Regions from separate parts of the Pseudomonas sp. 1152_12 genome, predicted to be linked through region 2. Evidence: predicted binding sites of a transcription regulator. Region 2 holds the regulator's gene; the other holds the start of a gene.

Region 1 (15,036 bases), 170 kb from region 2:
AAACTGCTAGTCAGCCCAAGCCCTCAGCACCATATTGCAACGCTGGGCCGCGTAGGCAGCTACATGATAGAAACCGCCAATGCGAATCGGCAGTTTAAAACCGATACTGTGGTACCACTTGGCTTTGTCGGTTCAGCGTTGCTACTCCTGAGTTTCATATTGCTCGTAATTCCGCAAGTTCGTCGCACTGTATTGCCTAGTAACAGTGCGCACGAACATAACTCCCAGAACCCTATCGAATTAGGCGATTGCCTCCTGGCGATCATACTTTTTGTATTCCTGGCGAGCATTTCAGGCGGGATCGGGACGCTGATAGCACTGGTATTTCCCACCATCAGGGCCTACGAACGCTTCCCGATTTTTTTGGTGTTCGCCCTCTTGCTGCTCGGCGCCCTGCTGGTAAGCCGGATATTAAGCGCGACCCGTCGCCCCTTCCTGGTAACGCTGGCACTGGCGGCTATCACAGGCTTGAGCCTCTATGACCAAATTCCAGGTCACGTATCCGCCCGATCGCCCGACATTCGCCCGCGAGTCGCAGAAGAAACCGCATTCGTCAAAGGGCTGGAGGCCAACCTACCCAAAGACGCAATGGTCTATCAATTTCCTTATTCTCAGTACCTGACCGACAACAAATACTACGGCTGGGGCTCGTTCGACCATATTCGACTGTACTTGTTTTCTCATAACATCCACTGGAGCAACGGTGGCTCTAAGAACAGCCCGGCTGATGAGTGGAATCGGCGTATTTCGAAATTGCCGATCGACGCACTGCTGAGTGAAATTCAAGCGATCGGTTTTAAAGCACTGGTGATTGATCGGACCGTGGTCAAAGAGCCCGAGTACGCAACACTCAGAGCCTCTTTGCAACAATTGAACTTTGTCGTTGTAGAGGATGTCTCAGGGCGTTTTGCCTATATCCTGCTTCCTGAGCAAAACTTCAAAGTTTCTTACGCCAAAGACTATAAATCCATCGACAGCATCACCATAAACTCCTCCACACCGATTGATAAGAGCGCCTTCCCAGAGCTGATTGATGCTGACAAGCTTGAGCAATTACTAAACGCTAACCGCGCGCCTTTCCCTTTGCATATAGGCCGCGCCCAGCACCCAGAAATATTCAAAGACCTTATGGCGATGCGTAAAGGCAGCGGTGACTTCGCGCTGTCGCCCTCCGATCTTAAGGCCACGCTAACCTGCACGCGGCTCGATGAGCAACGTTTTGCGATTGACCTGAACAATAATGGAACTTTTAATCTGGCGCTGGGTCAAGGCTCATTCCCGTTTAACGTTGGGGTACATGTAAAGAGCAAAGACGGCACAATGCTATTATGGGATTCGGGCTATCGGATTGCAGGGGATTTGGTTGTCAAGCCGGGCGAGAAAAAACGTCTCGTGTTGGACCTGAAAGACTATACTGGCGCCCATCAATACAAAGCGGACCCGACCCATTCATTGCAATTTGAACTGGTTCAAGATGGAAATACCTGGTTCTCAAACGCCAGCTGTTCTCCTGCACCGTGATTGCACAGTAAATGCTTCAATAGGGTGCTGATGAGTTTCCCAAGTCGCAAACTCACCAGCACACATTGAGAATTGAGCCCCATTGAGGCAGTATAGAAAATTATCGGCCGGGTTCTGGCTGAGTCGATCAATCGTGAGGAATTGCTTTCCTCGCTATCGCTTCAAATATACTTTTTAAAAAACACGTCAAGAGAAGCATATGAAAAAAGTTGCGCTTATTACTGGAGTAACAGGTCAAGACGGATCCTACCTGGCCGAGTTGCTTCTCGAGAAAGGCTATGAAGTGCACGGAATCAAGCGCCGAGCCTCATCGTTCAACACCGACCGCATCGACCACCTGTACCAAGATCCACACGACTCTGATCGTCGCCTCGTCCTGCATTATGGGGACATGACTGATTCGACCGGCCTGATCCGCGTCATCAAGCAAGTGCAACCCGACGAAATCTACAACTTAGCAGCACAGTCCCACGTTGCGGTATCGTTCGAAGAGCCTGAATACACCGCCAACTCCGACGCACTGGGTGCACTGCGCATCCTGGAAGCGATCCGTATCCTGGGGCTGGAGAAGAAAACCCGTTTCTATCAGGCGTCGACCTCCGAGCTGTATGGCTTGGTACAGGAAACCCCTCAGAAAGAAACCACACCGTTCTACCCACGCTCCCCGTATGCGGTGGCCAAGCTCTACGCCTACTGGATCACCGTCAACTATCGTGAAGCGTACGGCATCTATGCCTGCAATGGCATCCTCTTCAACCACGAAAGCCCAGTGCGCGGTGAAACCTTCGTAACGCGCAAGATTACTCGTGCATTGGCCCGTATCAAGCTGGGTCTGCAGGACTGCCTGTACCTGGGCAACCTTGACGCGCTGCGCGACTGGGGCCATGCAAAAGACTACGTCGAAATGCAGTGGCTGATGTTGCAACAGGAGCATCCGGAAGACTTCGTTATCGCCACCGGCAAGCAGTACAGCGTTCGCGATTTCGTCAATGCTGCGGCAAAACACGCCGAAATCAACATCACCTGGAAGGGTGAAGGCGTTGATGAAAAAGGCTACGACGCCGATGGTAAGTGCATCGTTTCGGTTGACCCACGCTACTTCCGCCCAACTGAAGTAGAAACCTTGCTGGGTGACCCAACCAAAGCCAAGCAGAAATTGGGCTGGACTCCTAAAATCAGCTTTGAGGAACTGGTCACCGAGATGATGACCGAAGACTTGAAGTCAGCGACTCGTGATGAGTTGGTGAAAAAACACGGTTACTCCGTCTACGACTACCACGAGTAATAGCTAGGTGGATAAAAGCGCCAAAGTATATATCGCGGGGCACGCCGGCATGGCTGGTTCCGCGATCCAGCGGCGGCTATCCGCCGCTGGGTTCAGCAATTTCGTTACTCGCTCGCACGCTGAGCTCGATCTGACCCAACAGGCCGCTGTGGACGCTTTTTTTGCCGCAGAGAAACCTGAGATCGTGTTTTTGGCTGCCGGCAGGGTTGGCGGGATCAAAGCCAACAATAATTTCAGAGCTGAATTTATATATCAAAACTTGATGATAGAGGCGAACGTGATCCACAGCGCCTGGAAACATGGGGTTCAGCGCCTCCTGTTTCTGGGTTCCAGCTGCATTTACCCGCGCGATTGCCCCCAGCCAATCCACGAAGACTATCTGCTGACTGGACCGTTGGAGCAAACCAATGAGCCATATGCAGTGGCCAAGATCCTTGGCGTCAAACTCTGCGAGAACTACCACCGTCAATATGGTGCTCAGTTCATTGCTGTCATGCCGTCCAATCTGTATGGCCCTAATGACAGTTATGACTTGGAAAACTGCCATGTGCTGCCTGCCCTGATTAGTAAAGCCCATGCGGCAAAAATGAGCGGTGCATCGGAGCTGGTGGTATGGGGCTCGGGCTTGCCAAGACGCGAGTTTCTCTACGTAGAAGATATGGCCGATGCTTGCGTGCACTTGATGGAGTCCGATATCAAAAGCGGACTTTTCAACGTAGGCATGGGAAGCGACCTGCCCATTGGCGAACTTGCCGAGTTGGTCATGAAGGTTGTCGGTTACAACGGCCGGATCGTATACGACCATAGCCAGCCCGACGGCACACCGCGCAAGTTACTCGATATCAATCGCTTGAAAGGCCTGGGATGGACAGCCCAAACGCAGTTGCGTGAGGGTATAGCTCTAACCTACAAAGATTTTCTCAGCCGTACGGATCACCTCTGAATGTCCCAACCCTTGGTCACGATCGCAGTACCTTCATTCAACCAGGGCCGTTATCTCGACGATGCTTTAAGGTCAATATTTGAACAGGATGTTCTTGTAGAGGTATTTGTTCTGGACGGCGGTTCTACCGATAACTCGGTTGAAGTCATTCGCAAATGGGAACACAAGCTGGCCGGTTGGCGCAGTCACCGAGATGACGGTCAAGCGGCCGCTATCAATGAAGGTATCGTTCAAGGCAAAGCCCCTTTTGTCTGCTGGCTGAACAGTGACGACTGGTTTGAACCCGGCGGGTTGAAACGACTGATCGAAGCTATTAACGCCGCACCACAGGCATCAGCGGTGTACGGCAAGTGCTGGAACGTCATTCAAGACACTGGCAAGCGCAAGCCTGTATGGGTTGAACCATTCAGCGAGCGTCGGCTGTCACTGCGTTGCATCATTTCGCAGCCCGCCACATTGATCCGCAGATCGGCCTGGGAAACTATAGGCGGCGTAGACCCCTCTATGCACATGGCAATGGACTACGATCTCTGGTGGCGACTCTTCAAAGAAGTCGGTCCACTGGTACATGTGGATGCTTTCGTAGCCGTTAACCGAGAGCATGAAGAGACCAAAACGAAAACTCTACGCCGGCGCCATTACGCAGAAGCTATCGCGGTAGTGCGCAGACATCACGGTAGCGTTCCCTTGAAGTGGTGGCTTTTTCAGCCCTACGCCGTCTGGCTAAAATCCATCTTCCCCTAATCGGAACTCGTTATGCGCATTTTGCATTTTTATAAAACTGCCTACCCCGACACTATGGGCGGTGTGGAGCAAGTTATACATCAAATTTGCCAACAGTCGCCTCGCTTCGGTGCGACCTGCGAAGTTCTTGCACTGTCCCCTCACCCAAGCCCGACAGTACTGGAACTGGACGGTTATAAGACTCACCAAGTTAAAGAAAATATAAAAATTGCTTCAACTGGCTTTTCGATCCACGCGTACTCGAAGTTTAAAGAGCTCGCGCAGCAGGCTGATATCATTAACTACCATTTCCCTTGGCCGTTCATGGACGTCATCCATTTCGCCAGCCGGATTAAAAAACCCAGCGTCGTCTCCTATCACTCTGACATCGTCGATCAAAAGAAGCTGCTAAAACTCTATCGCCCACTCCAGAACAAATTCCTGAGTAGCGTCAACCGTATCATTATCGCATCGCCCAACTATTTGGAATCCAGCGCCGTATTGCCGGCGTTCCGCGAAAAAATCAGCATCATTCCAATTGGGCTAAACAAAAAGAGTTACCCAATCCCCTCTCCTGCAGTGAAAGCGCGATGGGCGAAACAACTGCCCGAGCGATTCTTTCTGTTCGTGGGCGTACTGCGTTATTACAAAGGCCTGCACACGCTACTCGAGGCCATCCAAGGCACTGGCTATCCCGTGGTTATTGCTGGCGACGGCCCAAAGAAACAAGAGCTCAAGGAACAGGCCGATCAGCTGGGGCTTCAGAACCTGCACTTTTTGGGGAAAGTTAACGATGAGGACAAGGTGGCGTTGATTCAACTGTCCACCGCCATCGTATTTCCTTCGCACCTACGCTCAGAAGCGTTCGGCGTCGCATTGCTGGAAGGAGCAATGTACGGAAAACCTATGATTTCCTGCGAAATCGGCACCGGCACAACCTACATTAACATCGCAAATGAAACAGGGCTGACCGTTCCACCCGAAAACCCAATAGCCTTTCGCGAAGCCATGCGTTACTTATGGGATCATCCCCAAGAGGCAGCGGTGATGGGCGAAAAAGCACAGGCGCGATACACGGAGCTATTTACCGGCGATCAAATGTTACGGGGATATATGAAGGTCTACCAAGACCTGATGAACGAACAACGATAACACCTGCCCGACACTCAGTTCGGGCAGGCTACACTCGCGTTACTTGCCGCTTTCGACCCGACCATAGATATCCTCAAACCGAACGATATCGTCCTCACCTAAATAATCGCCACTCTGCACCTCAATCAACACCAAATCGATGACCCCTGGATTCTCCAGGCGATGGGTATGACCAGCAGGGATGAACGTTGATTCATTTGTGTTGAGCAAAAACTCTCGATCGTTATTAAACACTCGTGCCATACCGCTGACCACGATCCAGTGCTCGCTTCGGTGATGGTGCATTTGCAGTGAGAGTGAACCTTGAGGCTTGACCACAATGCGCTTGATTTTGAAGCGCTGCCCTTCCTCCAGTGTGGTGTAGGCCCCCCACGGACGGCGAACCGTGGTGTGATCAAGGTGTGAGCAATGGCCGTTCTTCTTTAACTGCGCCGTGATTGCTTTGATGTCTTGAGCATGGTCTTTGTGTGCGACCAGCAAGGCATCCGGCGTATCAACGATAATCAGGTCCTCAACGCCTACCAAAGCCGCCAAACGACGCTGGCTACGCACGTAGTTGTTGCAGGCGCCATGAAAAATGGCCTCACCTTCGACGCGATTGCCCTGCTCATCCGCTGGCGACAGTTCGCTCATGGCATTCCACGAGCCGATATCACTCCAACCGATATCACAAGGAACCGTTGCGACTTTGTTAGAGCGCTCCATCAGGGCGAAGTCGATGGAAATATCAGGCACTTTGGCAAAACTTTCCGGCTCGAGGTGCAGGCTTCGATGGCTATTGCCGGTCATCGTCCCGGAACCTGCCAGGCAAAGGTCCACGGCACTGGAGACATCCGGTGCGCAGAGTGCCATTTCTTCAATTAACGTACCGGCGCGGAAGCAGAACATGCCGGAGTTCCAGAAGTACTCACCTGAAGCCAAATAGCCTTGGGCGGTTTCCAGGTCTGGCTTCTCGACGAAACGTTTGACCTTGAAGCCATTACCGAGAGGGCTGTCATTGTCTTTCTGGATATAGCCGTAACCGGTCTCCGGATATTCAGGCTTAACGCCAAAAGTTACCAGCCAACCGTCTTTGGCTAACTCGGATGCCGCCGAAACTGCATGGGCAAATGCCGCATGGTTATCGATCAAATGATCAGCGGGCAGCACCAGCATGATGGCATCTGGCCCATGAGTGCGCGCAACTTCTTGAGCAGCCAGCGCAACAGCCGCTGCGGTATTGCGCCCGAAGGGCTCAAGAACAAAACTTAGATTCGTGAATTGAGGCGCTTGCGCGCTGTATTCGTCGAGGGTTTTGAAATAGAGGTCACGGTTAGTGATCGTCAATACTTCGCTGACGGCGTCCAATGCCAGGGCGCGCCCATAGGTCTTACGAATCAGATTACCGCCGCCCGGCAGTTCAATAAACGGCTTGGGGTGTGCTGAACGAGAGACAGGCCACAGACGACTGCCCGCACCACCGCAGATAATGACCGGAACAAGTGTCACATGTAACTCCTTTACGTACTGCCACTTGATTTCGACTGCAGCGCTCGCCCCCTCGATGCGACAGACCAAAAAACAAAGTGACGTAGAGTCTTTCAGCTAAATTAAAGTCAAGCCGCCTAGGCGCCTTGGGGGGGGTTAAAAATATAGTATTTCCTTACAGATATGCGTGAACATTCTTATTTAAATGGTCATTTATGTCTAGGAAAACACTGAAAAATCCGATAGCTGAAAATCCATTTCTCCGATCAAAAATACTAGCAGACCAAAAACATGTCACTTTTCTTTCTCAAAGGTTACAAGCTAGCTCAAAAAGAGCCGCGAGCCCTGCCCCCCCTTGATCTAGAGGCTAGACAGGTGCTGTCGCATTTCGGTTTGGCTACAACACCGATCGGAAAATTCCCTCAACAATTTCAGATAGCGGCCGATACCCCTGAAAGCCTTGCGGATTGAAAAACTCATGCGTAATAACCAACCCGTTACCCAGCGCGAACGCACCTTCCCCGCTCAGCAACGGTTGATCTCCACCACAGACGCCAAAGGCGTGATCACCTACTGCAACGACGCTTTCGTCGAGATCAGTGGGTTCACCCGTGAAGAACTGACCCGGGCCCCGCACAATCTGGTACGTCACCCAGATGTGCCGCCCGCGGTGTTCGCGCATATGTGGTCCACGCTCAAACAAGGCTTGCCATGGATGGGCATCGTTAAGAACCGCTGCAAGACCGGCGATCATTATTGGGTTAACGCCTATGTGACACCGGTCTTCGATGGCAACCAGGTGGTCGGCTATGAATCGGTGCGCATCAAGCCCACCGCCGAGCAGATTCGCCGGGCCGAAGCGCTCTATCAACGGATCAACCAGGGCAAGTCTGCCGTGCCTCGACGCGACAAGTGGCTGCCGGTGTTGCAGGACTGGCTACCGTTTATCTTGGTCAGCCAGTTGAGCTTCATGATCGGTGCATCACTCAACTCGCACTGGGGCTTTGCCCTGGCGGCGGGGTTGTCGGTGCCGCTGGGCCTGCTGGGCTTGAGCTGGCAACAGCGTGGCCTCAAGCGTTTGTTACGCCTGGCGGAACAAACCACGTCCGACCCGTTGATCGCGCAGATGTACACCGACAGCCGTGGCGCACAAGCGCGGCTGGAGATGTCGATTCTCAGCCAGGAAGCGCGTCTGAAGACGTGTCTTACACGTTTGCAGGATACGGCCGAGCACCTCAACGACCAGGCGGCGCAGTCCAATACCTTGGCGCATAACAGCTCCAGCGGCCTGGAGCGCCAGCGTGTGGAAACCGAACAGGTGGCCACCGCCGTCAACCAGATGGCCGCGACGACTCAGGAAGTGGCCAGCCACGTGCAGCGCACAGCTGACGCCACGCAGGAGGCTAATCGTCTGACCGGGCGTGGCCGCGACATTGCCGGGGAAACCCGTGAGGCGATCCAGCGGCTGTCGGTCGCCGTGGGTGAGACGGGCGTGACCGTCACTCAGTTGGCCAAGGACAGCGATGAAATCGGCGGCGTGGTGGATGTGATCAAGGGCATCGCCGATCAAACCAACCTGCTGGCATTGAACGCAGCCATTGAAGCGGCCCGCGCCGGGGAGATGGGCCGTGGTTTTGCGGTGGTCGCTGACGAGGTTCGTCAACTGGCGCAGCGCACGGCTGAATCGACCGGGCAGATCCATGCCTTGATCGCCAAGCTGCAGCAGACGGCCGCCGCCGCCGTGCAAACCATGGACGCCGGGCATCGCCAGGCTGAAGAAGGCGTGGCGCGGGTGATGGAGGCGGATCAGGCGTTAGTGGGCATCAGTGAAGCGGTGGCCAACATCACCGACATGACCACGCAGATCGCGGCGGCTACCGAAGAGCAAAGCGCGGTGGCCGAAGAGATCAGCCGCAATATCAGCACGATTGCGCTGCTGGCGGATCAGACCTCGGAACAGGCGATGAACTCAGCGCAGTTGAGTGAAGAGCTGACGCATACCGCTAATACACAGTATTCGCTGGTAGAGCGTTTCAACCGTTAAATCGCTTTCGCGAGCAAGCCAGCTTCCACATTTGACTGTGTTCACAGATCAAAATGTGGAAGCTGGCTTGCCTGCGATGAGCCACTAAAGGCTAGCAAGAAAGTTTGAAACCTTCACCGCAGCCGCCTCCAAATGCTGCTCATGAGTAAAGCCCGAAGCCTTCAACGGTTTCAAGTCATGATCCCCCGCCACCAGCCACACCACTTCGATGCTCGACGACAACGCATAGCCTTCCACCGCCGCTCGATTACCCAGCGCATCGCGCTCGCCCTGCACAATCAACGTCGGCGTTTTTAGCCCGGCCAGATGCTCAACCCGTGGTTTCTGCGGTTTACCCACTGCATAAAACGGATAACCCAGGCACACCAGGCCATCAGCGCCTAACTCATCAGCCAAAATGCTCGCCATGCGCCCACCCATGGACTTGCCGCCAATGGCCAGTTTCCCAGCGACATGACGTCGCACCTCGGCATACACCTCACGCCAACATTCCAGCAGTTTCGGCGCCGGGTTCGGCGGTCGCTTACCCCCGTCCAAACGGCGTTGAGCCATGTACGGGAACTCGAAGCGCAACACGTTCACGCCCTGCCCGGCAAGGCGTGCAGCCATGTCGCTCATGAAGGATGAGTCCATCGGTGCGCCGGCACCGTGGGCCAAAATCAGCGTGACCGGCGTACGCGCGACTGGCCCCGTCGCTGCCTCCCACAACCACCCGTGTTCCCGCACACACTGCGCCCATTGATCCCCGTCAATACTGGCCTTGTGCTCTTTGCCCATGCTTGCCTCGCTTTTTAGTCTGCCTATAACTCCAGCCCAAGTGCCACATTTGCTTGGGTTGAACCGTGGATGGGGAACCATGAACACTACTTTAAGTACCGCCTATAACTACAAGGTGGTCCGCCAATTCGCCATTATGACGGTGGTGTGGGGCATCGTCGGCATGGGGCTCGGGGTTTTTCTCGCCGCCCAATTGGTTTGGCCTGCACTCAACTTCGATTTGCCGTGGACCAGCTTCGGCCGTTTGCGTCCACTGCACACCAACGCAGTGATCTTCGCCTTCGGCGGCTGCGCGCTGTTCGCCAGCTCGTTTTACTCGGTGCAGCGTACCTGCCAAACCCAACTGTTCGCGCCAAAAATCGCCGCGTTCTGCTTCTGGGGCTGGCAACTGGTCATCGTGCTGGCCGCCATCAGCTTGCCGCTGGGCTACACCACCTCCAAGGAATACGCCGAGCTGGAATGGCCGATCGCCATTCTTATCGCCATTGTCTGGGTCGCCTACGGCGTGGTGTTCTTCGGCACAGTGATGAAGCGCAAAACCAAGCACATCTACGTCGGTAACTGGTTCTTCGGCGCTTTTATCATCACCGTGGCGATTCTGCATATCGTCAACCACGCCTCCCTGCCAGTGAGCTGGACCAAGTCCTACTCGGCCTACGGCGGTGCGACAGATGCCATGGTGCAGTGGTGGTATGGGCATAACGCGGTAGGCTTTTTCCTCACCGCTGGCTTCCTCGGCATGATGTATTACTTTGTGCCCAAGCAGGCCGAGCGTCCGGTGTATTCCTATCGCTTGTCCATCGTGCACTTCTGGGCGCTGATCACCCTGTACATCTGGGCTGGCCCTCACCACCTGCACTACACCGCACTGCCGGACTGGGCGCAGTCGCTGGGCATGGTGATGTCGCTGGTACTGCTGGCGCCAAGCTGGGGTGGCATGATCAACGGCATGATGACGCTCTCAGGCGCCTGGCATAAGTTGCGCAGCGACCCGATCCTGCGCTTCCTGGTCGTCTCCTTGGCGTTCTACGGCATGTCGACGTTCGAAGGGCCAATGATGGCGATCAAGACCGTCAACGCCCTCTCCCACTACACCGACTGGACCATCGGCCACGTACACGCCGGCGCCCTCGGTTGGGTAGCGATGATTTCCATCGGCGCGCTGTACCACATGATCCCGAAAGTCTTCGGCCGCGAGCAGATGTACAGCCTCGGCCTGATCAACGCGCACTTCTGGCTGGCCACCATCGGCACCGTGCTCTACATCGCCTCGATGTGGGTCAACGGCATCGCCCAGGGCCTGATGTGGCGTGCGATCAACGAAGACGGCACCTTGACCTACTCCTTCGTCGAAACCCTGGTGGCCAGCCACCCAGGCTTCATCGTACGGCTGGTGGGCGGGGCGATCTTCCTCAGCGGCATGTTGCTGATGGCTTACAACACGTGGCGCACCGTGCGCTCGGTGCAACCCGCCGAAGCCGCCCCTGTCGCGCAGATGGCCTGAGGAGTCAGTGATGAAACACGAAACGATTGAAAAGAACGTCGGCCTGCTGATGCTGTTGATGGTACTCGCCGTGAGCATCGGCGGCCTGACGCAGATCGTCCCGCTGTTCTTCCAGGACGTCACCAACAAACCGGTGGAAGGCATGAAGCCCTACACCGCGCTGCAACTGGAAGGGCGCGACATCTATATCCGCGAAGGCTGCGTACAGTGCCACTCGCAGATGATCCGCCCGTTCCGCGCCGAGACCGAGCGCTACGGCCATTACTCGGTAGCGGGCGAAAGCGTGTGGGACCACCCGTTCCTGTGGGGCTCCAAGCGCACCGGGCCGGACCTGGCCCGCGTCGGCGCGCGCTACTCGGACGACTGGCACCGCGCGCACTTGTACAACCCGCGCAACGTGGTGCCGGAGTCGAAAATGCCGGCCTACCCTTGGCTGGTCACCGCAGCGGTCGACAGCAGCCACACCGAGACCAAGTTGAAAGTAATGCGCACCCTCGGCGTGCCCTACACCGACGACGACATCAGTGGCGCCGTTGCCAGCCTCAAAAGCAAGACCGAGATGGACGCGCTGGTTTCATACCTGCAAGTGCTCGGCACTGCCATCAAGAGCAAGAGGTGAGCCATGGGATTTGAATTCGATGCGGGCACCATCCGCGGCCTTGGCACGCTGGTGGTCGCCATCGCCTTTATCGGCCTGTCGCTGTGGGTGTTCAACAACAAGCGCAATGCGGAGTTCGAGCAGGCACGCCTGCTGCCCTTCGCCGATGAACCTTCTCCCTCTGACGCTCAAGAAGAGCCTGCTACAAGGAGCAACCGGCCATGACTACCTTTTGGAGTACATGGATCTGTGTACTGACCCTCGGCAGCCTGATCGGCCTGACCTGGCTGTTGATCGGCACTCGCAAGGGCGAGACCAAGGGCAGCGTCGACCAGACCATGGGCCACGCGTTCGACGGTATCGAGGAATACGACAACCCGCTGCCCCAGTGGTGGTTCATGCTGTTCGCCGGCACGCTGGTGTTTGCGGTTGGCTACCTGATCCTCTACCCGGGCCTGGGCAACTGGAAAGGCGTGTTGCCGGGCTATGAAGACGGCTGGACCTCGGCCAAGGAGTGGGACAAGGAAATGGCCAAGGCCGATACCAAGTTCGGGCCGATTTTCGCCAAATTCGCGGCCATGCCGGTAGAAGAAGTCGCCAAAGACCCGCAAGCGTTGAAGATGGGCGGTCGCCTGTTCGCCTCCAACTGCGCGGTGTGCCACGGCTCGGATGCCAAGGGCGCGTATGGCTTCCCCAACCTGGCGGACACTGTCTGGCGTTGGGGCGGTTCGGCTGAAGCGATCAAGGCGACCATCCTCAATGGTCGCCACGCGGCAATGCCGGCCTGGGGTGAAATACTGGGCGAAGACGGTGTGAAGAACGTCGCCGCCTTTGTGCGTCACGACTTGGCCAAACTGCCATTACCCGCCGACAGCAACGTCGATCTGGCGGCCGGTCAAGCCGCTTTCAACACCACCTGTGTAGCCTGCCACGGCCCACAAGGCCACGGCATGCAAGCGATGGGTGCGCCGAACCTGACCGAGCCCGCCGGCTTCATTTACGGCACCAGCCTGACGCAACTGCAGCAGACCATCCGCCACGGCCGCCAAGGCCAGATGCCAGCGCAGGACGTGCTGCAAGGCAATGACAAAGTGCACCTGCTCGCAGCCTATGTTTACAGCTTGTCCCACAACGCTGATGGCGCAACGCCAGAAAGCCAACCGCAGTAACCGGTGACTGCCGCCCCAATGTGGGGCGGCAGCGCTACCTTTCTAAGCGACCAAGTGTCGCACCCTTCCCGACAGCAACTTTCCCCTCCCTCCATTCGGGTCTACGCTTGTCTGCACAGCGGACCGGTTTAGGCGCACGCAGCGACTGCCGTTGCGACCCGAAAAAATTCTTGTCCACTTGATCAGCTTTCTATTTTGAATTTTGTCCTTACGCCAAACATGGAAAGGGCGCAGAATCTGGCGTGGAACGCATTGATACAGGTCAGCCATTGCGTTGCAATGGACCCTCGCTTTCTACATACTTGCGGCCGATTTTACCTATAAAAAAACCTAAACCGTGGAACCTTAGAATGAGCACAGCAATCAGTCCGACTGCTTATAACTATAAGGTAGTCCGCCAGTTCGCCATCATGACGGTGGTCTGGGGGATCCTTGGCATGGGGCTCGGGGTGTTCATCGCCTCGCAATTGGTTTGGCCGGAATTGAATTTCGGTTTGCCATGGACGACCTTTGGCCGCCTGCGCCCGCTGCACACCAACCTGGTGATTTTCGCCTTCGGTGGCTGTGCATTGTTTGCCACCTCCTACTATGTCGTGCAGCGAACCTGCCAGACGCGACTGATCTCCGATGGCCTCGCCGCCTTCACCTTCTGGGGCTGGCAAGCCGTGATTCTCGGCGCCATCATCACCCTGCCGCTGGGCTACACCACCACCAAGGAATACGCCGAGCTGGAATGGCCGATCGCCATTTTGCTGGCCATCGTCTGGGTGACCTACGCCGTGGTGTTTTTCGGCACCATCGTCAAGCGCAAGACCAAGCACATCTATGTGGGCAACTGGTTCTACGGCGCCTTCATCCTGGTGACGGCGATGCTGCATATCGTCAACCATGCGTCCTTGCCGGTCAGCCTGTTCAAGTCCTACTCGGCCTACGCCGGGGCGACGGACGCGATGATCCAGTGGTGGTACGGCCACAACGCCGTGGGCTTTTTCCTCACCACCGGCTTCCTGGGGATGATGTACTACTTCGTGCCCAAGCAGGCCGAGCGTCCGATCTACTCGTATCGCCTGTCCATCGTGCACTTCTGGGCGCTGATTACCCTGTACATCTGGGCAGGTCCCCACCACTTGCACTACACCGCATTGCCGGATTGGGCACAGTCGCTGGGCATGGCGATGTCGATCATCCTGCTCGCCCCGAGCTGGGGCGGCATGATCAACGGCATGATGACCCTGTCGGGCGCCTGGCATAAGTTGCGCACCGACCCGATCCTGCGTTTCCTCGTGGTGTCACTGGCGTTCTACGGCATGTCGACCTTCGAAGGGCCAATGATGGCGATCAAGACCGTCAACTCGCTGTCCCACTACACCGACTGGACCATCGGCCACGTCCACGCTGGCGCACTGGGTTGGGTGGCGATGATCTCCATCGGCGCGCTGTACCACATGATCCCCAAACTGTTCGGCCGCGCGCAGATGCACAGCGTCGGGCTGATCAATGCGCACTTCTGGCTGGCCACTATCGGCACCGTGCTCTACATCGCCTCGATGTGGGTCAACGGCATCACCCAGGGCCTGATGTGGCGTGCAATCAACGATGACGGCACCCTCACCTACTCCTTCGTCGAAGCACTGCAAGCCAGCCACCCGGGCTACATCGTTCGCGCCATCGGTGGTGCGTTCTTCGCCAGCGGCATGTTGCTGATGGCCTACAACGTCTGGCGCACGGTGCGTGCCTGCGACCCGGTAGAAGCCGAGGCCGCCACCAAGATCGCCGTTGTGGGAGCTCACTGATGAAGCATGAAGTAGTCGAGAAGAATATCGGCCTGCTGGCCTTCTTCATGGTCATCGCCG
Region 2 (15,036 bases):
CTTCGAGTAGCCTTGCGCTCGGAAGCCTTGGCCCTCGACCTGCTTGGTCACGGTATTGTTGCGGCTCACTACGGCGAGCACCTGCGCATAGCTGTCGCCCATTTTCACCCCGGGCTCGTTGGTGACGCTCATCGACGAGGCGCAACCGCCCAGCGCTGCTGCCGCCAGCATCAAAGCGGCGCCGTACACTCCATTACGTGTGGCGTTCATCCCTGTGTCCTTTAATAGCCCGCGAGAAAAATAGCGCCCATACACGCGCAGACGGCGGCACAGGGCCGCCGAAAACCAGACAGTTTTATGCCAACAAAAGCGTGGAAAGACATTTCAAATCCTTGTGCGTAAAACCTCCTACAGTTACAGGCTTGGTCAGCACAAAGAGGCAAAAGTGCCATGCTCATGCATGGTGCGATCACATGTCCCGCAGATTCAACTGCGAGCGATAGGCGAGGGATTCGAGCGGAACACTCGCAACTTGGCCGTTGAGCCGTGGTGATCACGCTGGGGCTGATGAGTCTGTGTCTGTGTGCCTACGCCGCGCCTGACCCGAAGCTCGGCGTGGGCCGCCCCGTGACTGAACACTACATCGCTGGCTGGAACATTGACGTTGCACCCGATGGCAACAACCTGCCGCCCGGCCAAGGCACCGTCAAGGGAGGTGAGAAGGTGTATCAGGCAGCCTGCCTGGGCTGTCATGGCGCCCACCTGGAAGGCGGCATGGGCCCCGCGCTAGCGGGTGGAGCTGGCTCTCTGCCCACACCCAAGCCGTTAAAAGCCGTCGGCAGCTATTGGCCCTACGCCACCACCCTGTTCGACTACGTGCGGCGCACCATGCCGTTTCAACAACCATAATCATTGAGCAATGATCAGGTGTACGCGGTGGTGGGGTATATCCTGAACCAGAACCAGATACTGGAAGCGAGCGCCACGGTTGACGCGGCCACCCTCACCCACTTGCAGATGCCCAATCGCGATGGCTTCTACGTCGACGACAGGCCCGGTGTCAGCGAGCAACCTTGCTACAAGGACTGTATAGGGCTCCAGCTGACCGGGAAAATCCGCTAAACAAGCACATCAGCTCTTGTGTAACTTACTCATCAACTGCGCTTCAGCCTGGGTCAACCCGCACGACTGGGTCAGCTCATCCACCGTCGCGCCCATGCCCACCAGCTTCGCCGCCTGGGCAAATGACAGGCTCGAGGGGTCGCGCTGTTCGATCTGCGCCAGCTTGTCCGGCAACGGCCCAAGGATCGCGCGCAGTTCATGCACCTCATCCCCGACCTTCACCGCACTCTGCTGGAAGTGATCCACGCGCTTGACCAGGTCGAGGATGCGCCGGTCACGCACGGCATCGCGCTCGGCCTGTTGAAGGGCCAATTCCCGCTGCTGGCGCATGTAGCGCAGCAGGAATGCCACCGTCCCGGCCCACAACAGGGCCAGGACAATCACCGCTGCCTCAAAGAACAATCAGATGCTCTCCAGTTCCGACCACTCTTCTTCGCTCATCATCTTGTCCAGCTCAACCAGAATCAGCAGTTCGCCGTTCTTGTTGCACACGCCCTGGATGAACTTGGCCGATTCTTCGTTGCCCACGTTCGGCGCGGTTTCCACTTCTGATTGGCGCAGGTAAACCACCTCAGCCACGCTGTCGACCATGATCCCGACCACTTGCTTGTCGGCTTCGATGATGACGATACGGGTGTTGTCGTTGACTTCGGTCGACACCAGACCAAAACGCTGGCGGGTGTCGATCACGGTCACGACGTTACCGCGCAGGTTGATGATGCCCAGCACATAGCTTGGCGCACCTGGGACCGGTGCGATCTCGGTGTAACGCAGCACTTCCTGCACGCGCATCACGTTGATGCCATACGACTCGTTGTCCAGTTTGAAGGTAACCCATTGCAGGATCGGATCATCTAAACCTTGTGCGGACGCTGACTTGTTCATCTCTCTGACCCCTTCAAATGCCGTTTTACTCGGCGTGTGTACTTCGCTGACCGCACTCGCATGCGGGCCTTATTGTTCAATCAACTGTGTTTGTTCGGTGCCATCGTCTTGACGGCGCCGCTGGCGATCAACTCGGCCAGCTCGGCGACATCCAGCAACGCGCACATATGTTCAATCACGGTGCCCGCCAACCACGGCCGTTGGCCACGGTGGCTGCGCCATTTGATCTCGTTCGGGTCCAGGCGCAACGAGCGGCTGACTTGATGCACCGCCAGCCCCCACTCGTAGCCCTGCACCGAGATCACGTATTGCAAGCCTTGGCGAAAATCATCGCGGTAGCGGTCGGGCATCACCCAGCGCGCGGTGTCCAGCACTTTGAGGTTGCCAGCCTGGCTTGGCAGGATGCCGAGGAACCACTCCGGTTGCCCGAACAGTGGCGTCAGCTCCTGGCCTTCCAGCGAATAGATCGAACCCAGGCACACCAGCGGCACCGCCAGGGTCAACCCGGCGACGTCGAACAACAGGCATTCGAACGGCTCGGCCGCCCATGACGGTCGACCATCACCCGTGACCGGCGGCGGCGTGATGCTCGGTGGCCGATGGACTTCCACCACCGGTTCAACCACCATCGGTTCGACCACCACCGGCGCCACAACAACCGGCGCAACCGGCACAGCAATCGGCACGACGTGCGCATCACGGGCTTGTTCTTCAAGCACCGCCAGCTGGAATTCGTCCAGCGTGCTTTCGGGCTCTACGACGAGAGGTTCAAGTACCAGAATCGGTTCCGGCAGTTCCTCCGCGGTCGCGTCCTGCAGCAACGCATCCAGGTAGGATTCGAGCGCCAGTTGCGGCCGGGTCTTGAGTTTAACGGGACGGTTCATCACGCCACCTGCGCCACAAGCTGCTGCGACAGCAGATGCTTGAGCAACGCGCGGTAAGCCAGCACACCACGGCTTTTACCGTCGAACTGCGAAGGCGTGAGCCCGGCACGGCTGGCGTCACGCAGGCGCGTGTCCACCGGAATGTAACCATTCCAGATAGTCTGCGGGTAAGCGTCACGCAGCACCCGTAAAGTCCCGAGAGACGCCTGGGTACGACGGTCAAACAGGGTGGGCACGATGCTGAACGGCAGCGGCTGTTTGCGCGAACGGTTGATCATCGCCAGGGTGCTGACCATGCGCTCCAGGCCTTTGACCGCCAGGTGCTCGGTTTGCACCGGGATCACCAATTGCTGGCTGGCCGCCAAGGCGTTGACCATCAGCACGCCGAGTAACGGTGGGCTGTCGATGATGGCGTAGTCGAACTCTTGCCACAGCTGCGCCAGGGTCTTGGCGATGACCAGGCCCAGGCCGCTCTGCCCCGGCGACTGACGCTCAAGGGTGGCCAAGGCGGTGCTCGACGGCAGCAAGGAAATGCTTTCGTTACTGGTGGGTAGCAGCAGTTGCCCAGGCAAGTCCGCAGGCACGCTGCCCTTGTGCAGGAACAAGTCGTAGCAGCTGTGCTCCAGCGCATCCGGGTCGTAGCCGAAATAGCTGGTCATTGAGCCATGCGGGTCGAGGTCGACCACGACCACACGCTTGCCCGCCTCGGCCAGCAAACCGGCTAAGGCGATGGAGGTGGTGGTCTTGCCGACTCCACCTTTTTGATTGGCAACTGCCCAGACTCTCATTCGGTTGATTCCTCCCGGTGGGCTAACGCGCGACCGAGACAGTGCATAAAGTTATTTTGCCGGTGACGGAGAATTGACGGCACTCTGACGAACCGACGGCTTAACGGTTGGCGGTGCAGTTTGTGTGCCAGCCCGCCTCAAGGCCGCATCCGGTGTTGCATTAGCCGTGCCGGTACCGGTCAGGCTGCGGCGTACATCCAGGTTACGTGACACCACCAACACCACACGACGGTTGCGCGCGCGGCCTTCGGCGGTGGCATTATTGGCCACTGGCTGGAATTCACCATAGCCCACCGACGCCAACCGGCCAGGGTTCACACCCTGCATCGCGAGCATGCGCACAATGCTCGCGGCACGCGCTGAGGACAGTTCCCAGTTGGTCGGGTACTGCGCGGTTGCAATCGGGAAGTTGTCGGTAAAGCCTTCAACGTGAATCGGGTTTTCAAACGGTTTGAGGATCGCCGCCACTTTGTCGATGATGGTGAACGCCTGATCGCTCGGCATCGCGTCGGCGCTGGCGAACAGCAGGCTGGAATTAAGCTCGATCTCCACCCACAGTTCATTGCCGCGCACGGTCATCTGGTTTGAGCTAATCAGGTCGCCAAACGCGGCGCTGATATCGTCGGCGATACTTTTCAGCGGGTCGCTGGTGCCCCCCACACCCGCAGCGGTTTCGTCGCTGTCGTTGACCAGCGGCTTGGCCGGGGTCACGGTCTTGGGCCGCTCTTCGCCGATAGGGATCGGCTTGAGCGCACGGTCGGCGTCGTTGAACACACCGATCAGCGCCTGGGAAATCACCTTGTACTTGCCTTCGTTGATCGACGAGATGGAGTACATCACCACGAAAAACGCGAACAACAAGGTAATGAAGTCGGCGTAGGACACCAGCCAGCGTTCATGGTTGACGTGTTCTTCAGGCTCGCGACGGCGACGGCTCACACTCAGTTCCTCCCATCAATCCATGAAGCCCTGGAGCTTTAATTCGATGGAGCGCGGGTTTTCACCCTCGGCAATCGACAAGATACCTTCGAGCAGCATCTCGCGATAACGCGATTGGCGCATGGCGATCGACTTGAGCTTGCTGGCCACCGGCAACAACACCAGGTTGGCACTCGCCACACCGTAGATGGTGGCGACAAACGCCACGGCAATGCCGCTGCCCAGCTGCGACGGGTCGGCCAGGTTACCCATCACGTGGATCAAGCCCATCACCGCACCGATGATGCCGATAGTCGGCGCGTAGCCACCCATGCTTTCAAAGACTTTGGCCGCGTTGATGTCGCGGCTTTCCTGGGTGAGAAAATCCACCTCCAGGATGCTGCGAATCGCTTCCGGTTCGGCGCCGTCCACCAGCAACTGCAGGCCTTTGCGCGCGTAGCTGTCGGGCTCGGCATCGGCCACGCCCTCCAGCCCCAGTAGGCCTTCCTTGCGAGCAGTAAGGCTCCAATTGACCACGCGGTCAATGCCACCGGGCAGGTCAACGCGTGGCGGGAAAATAATCCAAATCAGAGTCTGCATCGCGCGTTTGAACGAACTCATGGGCGACTGCAGCAACGCAGCGCCCACAGTGCCGCCAATCACGATCAGCGCAGCCGGGCCGTTGGCCAAGGCGCCGAGGTGGCCGCCTTCAAGGTAGTTGCCGCCGATAATCGCGACAAACGCCAGGGTGATGCCAATCAGGCTCAAGACATCCATCAGAGGCAGGCCTCCACCAGATGTTTACCGATGTCGTCCAGACTGTAGACGGCGTCGGCCAGGTCAGCCTTGACGATGGCCATCGGCATGCCATAGATCACACAGCTGGCTTCGTCCTGGGCCCAGATTGCGCTGCCGCCCTGCTTGAGCAGGCGCGCGCCTTCACGGCCGTCGGCGCCCATGCCGGTGAGCACCACCGCCAGAACTTTGTCGCCGTAGGACTTGGCTGCCGAACCGAAGGTGATGTCCACGCATGGCTTGTAGTTGAGACGCTCGTCACCCGGCAGGATTTTGACCGCGCCACGGCCATCGACCATCATCTGCTTGCCGCCCGGGGCCAACAGCGCCAAGCCAGGACGCAGGATGTCGCCATCTTCGGCCTCCTTGACGGTAATGCGGCACAGCTTGTCCAGGCGCTCGGCAAAAGCCTTGGTAAAGGCTGCCGGCATGTGCTGAATCAGCACAATCGGCGCCGGGAAGTTTGCCGGCAATTGGGTCAACACCCGTTGCAAGGCCACCGGGCCACCGGTGGACGTGCCAATCGCGACCAGCTTGTAGGCTTTGCGCTTGGGTGCCGGCGAATGCGCGCTTGACGCAGACGCACGAACCGGCGCCGCCGCAGGGCGTGCCACGGGGGCAGGTGCCGGGCGTGCAAACGAGGAACTCGGCGCAGCCGGTGCGGCAACCGGTGCAGGCGCCGGCGCACTGAACAAGCTGCGACGGTTACTGCGCGAAATGCTGTGCACCTTCTCGCACAGCATCTGCTTGACCTTCTCGGGGTTGCGCGAGATGTCTTCGAAATTCTTCGGCAGGAAGTCCACCGCACCGGCATCCAGTGCGTCCAGAGTGACTCGGGCGCCTTCGTGGGTCAGCGATGAGAACATCAACACCGGAGTCGGGCAGCGCTGCATGATGTGCCGAACTGCCGTGATGCCATCCATCATCGGCATCTCGTAGTCCATAGTGATCACGTCCGGCTTCAAGGCAATGGCCTGATCAATCGCCTCTTTGCCGTTAGTGGCCGTGCCGACCACCTGAATCGTTGGATCGGCGGAAAGAATTTCCGAGACGCGGCGGCGGAAGAAACCCGAATCGTCCACCACCAGGACCTTGACTGCCATAAACACTCCGTTAGGCGGGGCGGGCAATACCGCCCTGCCCCGCCAAAATCAAATACGCCGTGCGGCGTAACGCTTGAGCATGCTCGGAACATCGAGAATCAGCGCGATCCGACCGTCACCGGTGATGGTCGCACCCGACATGCCCGGGGTTCCCTGCAGCATTTTGCCCAAAGGCTTGATAACCACCTCTTCCTGGCCCACCAACTGATCGACGACAAAGCCGATCCGCTGAGTGCCCACGGAGAGAATCACCACGTGGCCTTCGTGCTGCTCTTCATGCTTGGCCGATGCCACCAGCCAGCGCTTGAGGTAGAACAGGGGCAACGCCTTGTCGCGCACGATCACCACTTCCTGGCCGTCCACCACATTGGTGCGCGACAGGTCGAGGTGGAAGATCTCGTTGACGTTGACCAGTGGGAAAGCGAACGCCTGGTTGCCCAGCATCACCATCAGGGTCGGCATGATCGCCAAGGTCAACGGCACCTTGATGACGATTTTGGAGCCCTGGCCCTTGGTCGAGTAAATATTGATCGAGCCGTTGAGCTGGCTGATCTTGGTCTTCACCACGTCCATGCCCACGCCACGGCCGGACACGTCGGAAATCTCGGTCTTGGTCGAGAAGCCCGGGGCAAAGATCAGGTTGTAGCACTCGGTGTCGGTCAGGCGGTCGGCGGCGTCCTTGTCCATCACGCCACGCTTGACCGCGATATTGCGCAGAATCGCCGGGTCCATGCCTTTGCCGTCATCGGTGATCGACAGCAGGATATGGTCGCCTTCTTGCTCGGCCGCCAGAATCACCTTGCCGTTGCGGGACTTACCCGAGGCTTCGCGTTCTTCCGGGGTTTCGACGCCGTGGTCGACGGCGTTGCGCACCAAGTGGACCAGCGGGTCGGCCAGGGCCTCGACAAGGTTTTTATCGAGATCGGTTTCTTCACCCACCAGCTCCAAGTTGATCTCTTTCTTGAGCTGGCGCGCCAGGTCGCGAACCAAGCGCGGGAAGCGGCCGAAGACTTTCTTGATCGGCTGCATCCGCGTTTTCATCACGGCGGTCTGCAAGTCTGCAGTGACCACGTCAAGGTTCGACACGGCCTTTTGCATGGCTTCATCACCACTGCTCAGGCCCAGGCGCACCAGGCGGTTACGCACCAGCACCAGTTCGCCGACCATGTTCATGATGTCGTCCAGGCGTGCGGTATCAACCCGCACGGTGGTTTCGGCTTCACTGGCAGGCTTATCGGCCACCGGCGCCGCTGCAGCACGCGCAGGCGCCGGGGCGGCTGCGGCTGCGGGAGCGGGAGCGGGAGCGGGAGCGGGTTTGGCAGGAGCGGGTTTCGCGGCAGCAGGTGCGGCAGCAGGTGCCGCGGCTTCGACCGGCGCGGGTTTCGCCTCGACAGGCGTGGCGGTCGCCGCAGCGGCCGGGGCCACCTCGGTGAACTTGCCTTTGCCGTGCAGTTCGTCGAGCAGGGCTTCGAATTCGTGATCGGAAATCAGCCCGTCACCGGCCGGTGCAGCACTGGCAGGCGCTGCACTGGCGGCTGGCGCGACGGCGGTCGCTGCAACTTCCGGCAAGGCATCAGCTGCAAACGTGCCTTTGCCGTGCAGTTGGTCGAGTAACGCCTCGAATTCGTCGTCGGTAATGTCGGTGCTGGTAGACGCCGCAGGCGCTTGCGCCTCGGTGGCAGCAGGCGCCACCGCGTCAGCAGCGAACTGGCCTTTGCCGTGCAACTGATCGAGCAACGACTCGAACTCAGCGTCGGTAATGTCTTCGCTCGTCGGCGTTGCAGGCGCCGACGCAGGCGTAGGCGCTTCAGCCGCTTGCGGCGCTTCAGCCTCGGCCTTGACCGCGCTGAGTGAGTTGAGCAGTTGTTCGAACTCGCTGTCGGTCACGTCGGCTTCCGGCTCAGCCACCGGAGCCGCTTCCACCACCGGCTCAGCCGCGGTGTCCGCAGGTTCCGCCAGGCGCGCCAGGGCGGCCAGCAGTTCCGGTGTGGCGGCAGTGATCGGTGCACGTTCGCGCACTTCACTGAACATGCCGTTGACCGCATCCAGTGCTTCGAGAATCACGTCCATCAGTTCCGAGTCGACGTGGCGCTCACCCTTACGCAGGATGTCGAACACGTTCTCGGCGATGTGACAGCACTCCACCAGCTCATGGAGCTGGAGGAAGCCGGCGCCCCCTTTTACAGTGTGAAAACCGCGAAAAATTGCATTGAGCAGGTTCGCATCATCCGGTCGGCTTTCCAGCTCAACCAGTTGTTCGGACAGCTGCTCTAAAATTTCGCCGGCCTCTACAAGGAAATCCTGAAGGATTTCTTCATCGGCGCCGAAGCTCATGTGGGTGCTCCTTAGAAGCCTAAACTGGATAACAGGTCATCTACGTCATCCTGACCTGACATAACGTCTTCACGTTTATCGGCATGAATCTGCGGACCTTCACCCTTGGCGAGATGTTTTTGTGGATCTTTTTCCGAGAGGATCGCCTCACGGTCATGTTCGATGCCGGCAAAACGATCAACTTGGCCGGCCATGAGCACCAGTTTGAGCAGGTTGCTTTCCACTTCAGTGACCAACTGGGTCACGCGCTTGATCACCTGACCGGTGAGGTCCTGGTAATCCTGGGCGAGCAGAATGTCATTGAGGTTGCTGGCAACCGTGCGATTTTCCTGTTCGCTGCGCGACAGAAAACCTTCGACTCGACGGGCCAATTCACGAAACTCTTCGGCCCCGACTTCCCGACGCATAAAGCGGCCCCAGTCAACGCTCAAAGCCTGCGCCTCAGTGGCCATGCCATTGACCAGCGGCGTGGCGTTTTCCACCAGGTCCATGGTGCGGTTAGCCGCCGCCTCAGTCAGCCTGACCACGTACGACAGGCGTTCGGTGGCATCGGTGATCTGCGAAATCTCTTCGGCCTGGGGCATATGCGGGTCAATCTGGAAATTGACGATCGCACTGTGCAATTCGCGTGTGAGCTTGCCCACTTCCTGGTACAGGCCGCGGTCACGGGTCTGGTTAAGCTCATGGATTAACTGCACGGCGTCGCCGAACTGCCCTTTTTCGAGGCTTTCGACCAACTGGTGAGCATGCTTTTTCAGGGTCGACTCAAAATCCGCCTGCGATGATTCTTTATGCTCCATAGCTCCCCCGTGGCAGCATCAATGACCGATGCGTTCGAAGATTTTTTCAATCTTCTCTTTCAAGGCCTGTGCAGTGAATGGCTTGACCACGTAACCGTTTACCCCAGCTTGGGCGGCTTCGATGATCTGTTCACGCTTGGCTTCGGCGGTCACCATCAACACGGGAAGGCTGCGCAATTTTTCGTCGGCACGCACGTGGCGCAACAAGTCGATACCGGTCATGCCCGGCATGTTCCAGTCAGTTACCAGAAAGTCGATGCTCCCGCTGTTGAGGATCGGAATCGCCGTAATGCCGTCATCCGCCTCAACCGTGTTTGTGAACCCAAGGTCACGCAACAGGTTTTTTATGATCCGCCGCATCGTTGAGAAGTCATCAACGATGAGGATTTTCATGTTCTTGTCCAATTCGACCTCCAAGCAGTCTTAAACGCGCCCAGCACTTGGACGCGCCATTTCAATCAACAGGCGTTACACAAAAAGGACTGCCCAGGGCACCACGGTACGAACCCGCGAAAACCTGAAGCGTTCGCGGTAGCGTCTGCAGTGTCCCCACACTGCCTGTCAGCGCGCGCGCCACTCTCCCAATCGCCCCCGTAAACGGGCTGCGCACTGGCTGTGCAACTGGCTGACACGCGATTCGCTGACCCCCAGGACCTCACCGATTTCCTTGAGGTTCAGCTCTTCGTCGTAGTACAGCGCCAACACCAACCGCTCACGCTCCGGCAAATTGGCTATCGCTTCCGCCAGCGCACTCTGGAAACGTTCATCTTCCAGATCGCGCGACGGCTCGAGATGAGCACTCGCGCCGTCCTCGTGCAACCCTTCGTGTTCGCCGTCCTGCAACAGGTCGTCGAAACTGAACAGGCGGCTGCCCAAGGTATCGTTCAAAATCCCGTAGTAATCGTCGAGACTCAATTGGAGTTCGGCCGCAACTTCATGATCTTTAGCGTCACGACCGGTTTTTGCTTCAATTGAGCGAATTGCGTCACTGACCATGCGCGTGTTGCGGTGTACCGAACGCGGCGCCCAATCCCCTTTACGCACCTCATCGAGCATCGCACCACGGATACGGATACCCGCGTACGTCTCAAAACTCGCACCTTTGCTCGCGTCGTATTTGGTCGAGACTTCAAGCAAACCGATCATACCGGCCTGAATCAGGTCTTCGACCTGCACACTGGCAGGCAGGCGTGCCAACAAATGGTAGGCAATGCGCTTGACCAAGGGCGCATAGCGCTCGATCAACTCGCCCTGGCTGTCACGTGCCGACTTTTTGTAAAGGTTATAGCCGCTGGCTGTCATAGCACCGGTCCTGCGCTCGTCTGATGCACCAATCGCTCGACGAAAAACTCCAGATGCCCCCTAGGGTTTGCGGGCAACGGCCAAGTATCGACCTTCTGGGCAATAGCCTTGAACGCCAATGCGCATTTGGAACGAGGGAACGCTTCGTAGACTGCACGCTGCTTTTGCACAGCCTTGCGTACACACTCGTCATAGGGAACTGCACCTACGTATTGTAGGGCAACATCGAGGAAGCGATCCGTGACTTTGGTCAACTTGGCGAACAGGTTTCGCCCCTCCTGCGGGCTTTGGGCCATGTTGGCCAGCACGCGGAAGCGATTCATGCCGTAGTCGCGGTTAAGCAGTTTGATCAGAGCGTAGGCATCAGTGATCGAAGTGGGCTCATCGCAAACCACCAGCAATACTTCCTGCGCTGCGCGGACGAAGCTGACCACCGACTCGCCAATCCCGGCGGCGGTGTCGATCACCAGCACGTCGAGGTTGTCGCCAATATCACTGAACGCCTGGATCAGGCCGGCATGCTGCGCCGGGCTCAGGTGCACCATGCTCTGGGTGCCCGAGGCGGCCGGCACGATACGAATGCCACCGGGGCCCTGCAGCAGCACATCGCGCAGCTCGCAGCGGCCTTCGATTACATCAGCAAGGGTATGTTTGGGTGTCAGCCCCAGCAGAACGTCGACGTTCGCCAGGCCCAGGTCAGCATCCAACAGCATGACACGACGGCCAAGCTCTGCCAGGGCCAGGGACAAATTCACTGACACGTTAGTTTTCCCGACGCCACCTTTGCCGCCGGTCACCGCGATCACCTGTACGGGATGCATGCTGCCCATTTTATTTCTTTACCTTGTCTTGCTTAGACGCAGGCTACATGACTTGGCCGCGTGAATCGCTTGCAGACCATCGATGTAGGTACATTTCACGGCGTTCATCCTGCCTCACCCCACCCGCTTTTCCGGGTGGTGGTAAAGGTCGGCGAACATATCGGCCATCGCTTCCTCGCTAGGCTCTTCTTGCATTTGCACGCTGACAGCACGGCTGACCAACTGATGACGGCGCGGCAGATGCAGATCATCCGGAATCCGCGGCCCGTCGGTCAGGTAAGCAACCGGTAATTCATGACTGATGGCCAGGCTCAGCACTTCGCCCAAGCTCGCAGTTTCGTCGAGTTTGGTGAGGATGCAACCGGCGAGGCCGCAACGCTTGTAGCTGTGGTAGGCAGCGGTAAGAACCTGTTTCTGGCTGGTGGTTGCAAGCACCAGGTAATTTTTCGACTTGATGCCACGCCCGGCCAGGCTTTCGAGCTGCATGCGCAACGCCGGGTCGCTGGCTTGCAGGCCGGCAGTGTCAATCAACACCACGCGTTTGCGCAGCAGCGGGTCGAGGGCGTTGGCCAGAGACTGGCCCGGATCGACGTGGGTCACCGGCACATTGAGAATGCGCCCCAGGGTCTTGAGCTGCTCCTGGGCGCCGATGCGGTAGCTGTCCATGCTCACCAGCGCGATGTTTTGCGCGCCGTACTTGAGCACATAACGCGCCGCCAGCTTGGCCAGGGTGGTGGTCTTGCCCATGCCGGCAGGGCCGACCATGGCAATCACACCGCCCTCTTCCAAGGGTTCGATTTGCGGAGTGACGATCATGCGTGCCAAGTGCGCCAGCAGCATGCGCCAGGCTTGGCGAGGTTCTTCGACTTCGGCGGTGAGCGCCAGCAAGTCACGGGACAACGGGCCGGACAGGCCGATCCGTTGCAGGCGACGCCACAGGTTGGCCTGTTGCGGCTTGCTGCCTTGCAACTGGTTCCACGCCAACGAACCCAGCTGCACTTCGAGCAGCTCACGCAGGCCATTGAGTTCAAAGCGCATTGAATCAAACGCGCGCTGGTCAACTGCGGCAGCCGGGGCAGGCGCTGCAGGACGCGGCGGTTCTTTGAATGTTGGTTCAACCAGCGGCTCGGCAGCGGTCAGTGGCAGGCCAGCGAACAACTGGCGATTGGTGGAGGCATCGCTATCGCCACGCATGCTCAGCTCAGCCTGGGCCGAGACAATGCGTGAGGCAGTCTTACGCAGCTCGTCTTCGAGTTCCATGTTCGGCACGCGCGGCGCCAGCGCCGAGGGCGTGTAATCCAGGGCAGCCGTTAGCTCAACACCGCCGGCAATACGACGGTTACCGATAATCGCGGCATCGGCGCCCAGCTCATCACGTACCAGTTTCATGGCCTGACGCATATCGGCGGCGAAAAAACGCTTAACTTGCATAACCCACTACCTCAGCCATTGGGCCCTACTGTCGCGACGATAGTCACTTGCTTGTTGTCAGGAATTTCCTGATAAGCCAAAACGTGCAAATTCGGCACTGCCAAGCGCCCAAACCGCGACAACATCGCGCGGACCGGGCCTGCTACCAGCAGAATCACCGGGTGGCCCGCCATTTCCTGGCGCTGCGCGGCTTCGATCAACGAGCGCTGCAGTTTTTCCGCCATGCTTGGCTCCAGCAGAACGCCTTCTTCCTGGCCTTGTCCTGCCTTCTGAATACTATTGAGCAATATTTGTTCCAACCTGGGTTCCAAGGTGATCACAGGCAGCTCAGACTCAACCCCTACAATGCTTTGCACGATTGCGCGGGACAATCCGACGCGTACCGCAGCCACCAGCGCGGCAGTATCTTGACTCTTGGCGGCATTGTTGGCGATGGCCTCGGCAATGCTGCGAATGTCGCGTACCGGCACCTGTTCGGCGAGTAGCGCCTGCAACACCTTGAGCAGTTGCGACAGCGACAACACGCCCGGCACCAGCTCTTCGGCCAACTTTGGCGAGGCTTTGGCCAGCAAGCCCATCAATTGCTGGACTTCCTCGTGGCCGATCAGCTCGTGGGAGTGTTTGTAGAGAATCTGGTTGAGGTGCGTGGCGACCACGGTGCTGGCGTCTACCACGGTGTAACCCAGTGATTGTGCCTGGCTGCGCTGGCTGACTTCGATCCACACCGCTTCCAGGCCAAAAGCCGGATCTTTGGCGGTAATGCCGTTGAGCGTGCCGAAGACCTGGCCAGGGTTGATCGCCAGTTCGCGGTCGGGGTAAATCTCGGCTTCGGCGAGGATCACACCCATCAGCGTCAGGCGGTAGGCGCTGGGCGCCAAGTCGAGGTTGTCGCGGATATGCACGGTGGGCATCAGGAAGCCCAAGTCCTGGGACAGCTTCTTACGCACGCCCTTGATCCGCGCGAGCAATTGCCCGCCCTGGTTGCGGTCCACCAGCGGAATCAGGCGGTAGCCGACTTCCAGGCCGATCATGTCAATCGGGGTCACGTCATCCCAGCCCAATTCCTTGGTTTCCTGGGCGCGGGCCGGCGATGGCAGCAGTTCCTGTTGACGGGCGATTTCCTGTTGAGCCTTGACCTTGACCAAGTTCTGCTTGCGCCAGAACAGGTAAGCCCCTCCCGCGGCCATGGCCGCCATGCTGAGGAACGACACATGCGGCATGCCCGGCACGATGCCCATGATCGCCATAATGCCTGCCGCCACGGCCAGCGCCTTGGGCGAGGCAAACATCTGGCGGCTGATCTGCTTGCCCATGTCTTCGGAGCCCGAAGCACGGGTGACCATGATGGCCGCCGCTGTGGATAACAACAGTGATGGCAATTGCGCCACTAAACCGTCACCGATGGTCAGCAAGGCGTAGACCTTGCCCGCATCGCCGAAGGTCATGCCGTGCTGGAAGATGCCGACGGCTATCCCGCCGATCAAGTTGATGAACAGAATCAACAGGCCCGCGATGGCGTCACCGCGCACGAATTTGCTCGCGCCGTCCATGGAGCCGTAGAACTCGGCTTCCTGGGCCACTTCCAGGCGACGGGATTTGGCTTGGTTCTGGTCAATCAGGCCGGCGTTGAGGTCGGCGTCGATTGCCATCTGTTTGCCCGGCATGGCGTCGAGGGTAAACCGCGCGCTCACCTCGGAAATCCGCCCGGCGCCCTTGGTCACCACCACGAAGTTGATGATCATCAGGATCGCGAACACCACGATACCGACCACGTAGTTACCGCCGATCACCACCTCACCAAAGGCCTGGATCACCTTACCGGCGGCGGCATGGCCGTCCTGGCCGTTCAGCATCACCACCCGCGTAGACGCCACGTTCAACGCCAGACGCAACAGGGTTGCGATCAGTAGAAT

The links. Region 2 encodes FliA, which starts transcription of late flagellar genes. Its sites were predicted from a motif close to CTAAAGTTTNNNNNNNNNNNGCCGNTAA; they were not measured.
Region 1: FW764_RS03785 (methyl-accepting chemotaxis protein) is a predicted target of FliA. The motif match lies at 7,513-7,540, and genes of this name have one in related genera.

Annotation. Positions count from the first base shown of each region.
Region 1 covers NZ_VXCW01000002.1:232,011-247,046, reverse strand. The annotation lists gene FW764_RS03815 (hypothetical protein) at 1-1,521, shown strand, start outside; gene gmd (GDP-mannose 4,6-dehydratase) at 1,721-2,806, shown strand; gene FW764_RS03805 (GDP-L-fucose synthase family protein) at 2,814-3,749, shown strand; gene FW764_RS03800 (glycosyltransferase family 2 protein) at 3,750-4,493, shown strand; gene FW764_RS03795 (glycosyltransferase family 4 protein) at 4,506-5,624, shown strand; gene FW764_RS03790 (mannose-1-phosphate guanylyltransferase/mannose-6-phosphate isomerase) at 5,664-7,112, opposite strand; gene FW764_RS03785 (methyl-accepting chemotaxis protein) at 7,570-9,135, shown strand; gene FW764_RS03780 (alpha/beta family hydrolase) at 9,220-9,912, opposite strand; gene ccoN (cytochrome-c oxidase, cbb3-type subunit I) at 9,992-11,416, shown strand; gene ccoO (cytochrome-c oxidase, cbb3-type subunit II) at 11,427-12,035, shown strand; gene FW764_RS03765 (cbb3-type cytochrome oxidase subunit 3) at 12,039-12,239, shown strand; gene ccoP (cytochrome-c oxidase, cbb3-type subunit III) at 12,236-13,183, shown strand; gene ccoN (cytochrome-c oxidase, cbb3-type subunit I) at 13,534-14,976, shown strand; gene ccoO (cytochrome-c oxidase, cbb3-type subunit II) at 14,976-15,036, shown strand, end outside.
Region 2 covers NZ_VXCW01000002.1:401,940-416,975, reverse strand. The annotation lists gene FW764_RS04605 (hypothetical protein) at 1-210, opposite strand, end outside; gene FW764_RS04600 (c-type cytochrome) at 508-849, shown strand; gene FW764_RS04595 (hypothetical protein) at 853-1,062, shown strand; gene FW764_RS04590 (DUF2802 domain-containing protein) at 1,072-1,464, opposite strand; gene FW764_RS04585 (chemotaxis protein CheW) at 1,465-1,947, opposite strand; gene FW764_RS04580 (CheW domain-containing protein) at 2,028-2,831, opposite strand; gene FW764_RS04575 (ParA family protein) at 2,831-3,619, opposite strand; gene motD (flagellar motor protein MotD) at 3,671-4,558, opposite strand; gene FW764_RS04565 (flagellar motor protein) at 4,574-5,314, opposite strand; gene FW764_RS04560 (protein-glutamate methylesterase/protein-glutamine glutaminase) at 5,314-6,435, opposite strand; gene FW764_RS04555 (chemotaxis protein CheA) at 6,484-8,769, opposite strand; gene FW764_RS04550 (protein phosphatase CheZ) at 8,781-9,569, opposite strand; gene FW764_RS04545 (chemotaxis response regulator CheY) at 9,588-9,962, opposite strand; gene fliA (RNA polymerase sigma factor FliA) at 10,131-10,871, opposite strand; gene fleN (flagellar synthesis regulator FleN) at 10,868-11,701, opposite strand; gene flhF (flagellar biosynthesis protein FlhF) at 11,807-13,123, opposite strand; gene flhA (flagellar biosynthesis protein FlhA) at 13,135-15,036, opposite strand, start outside.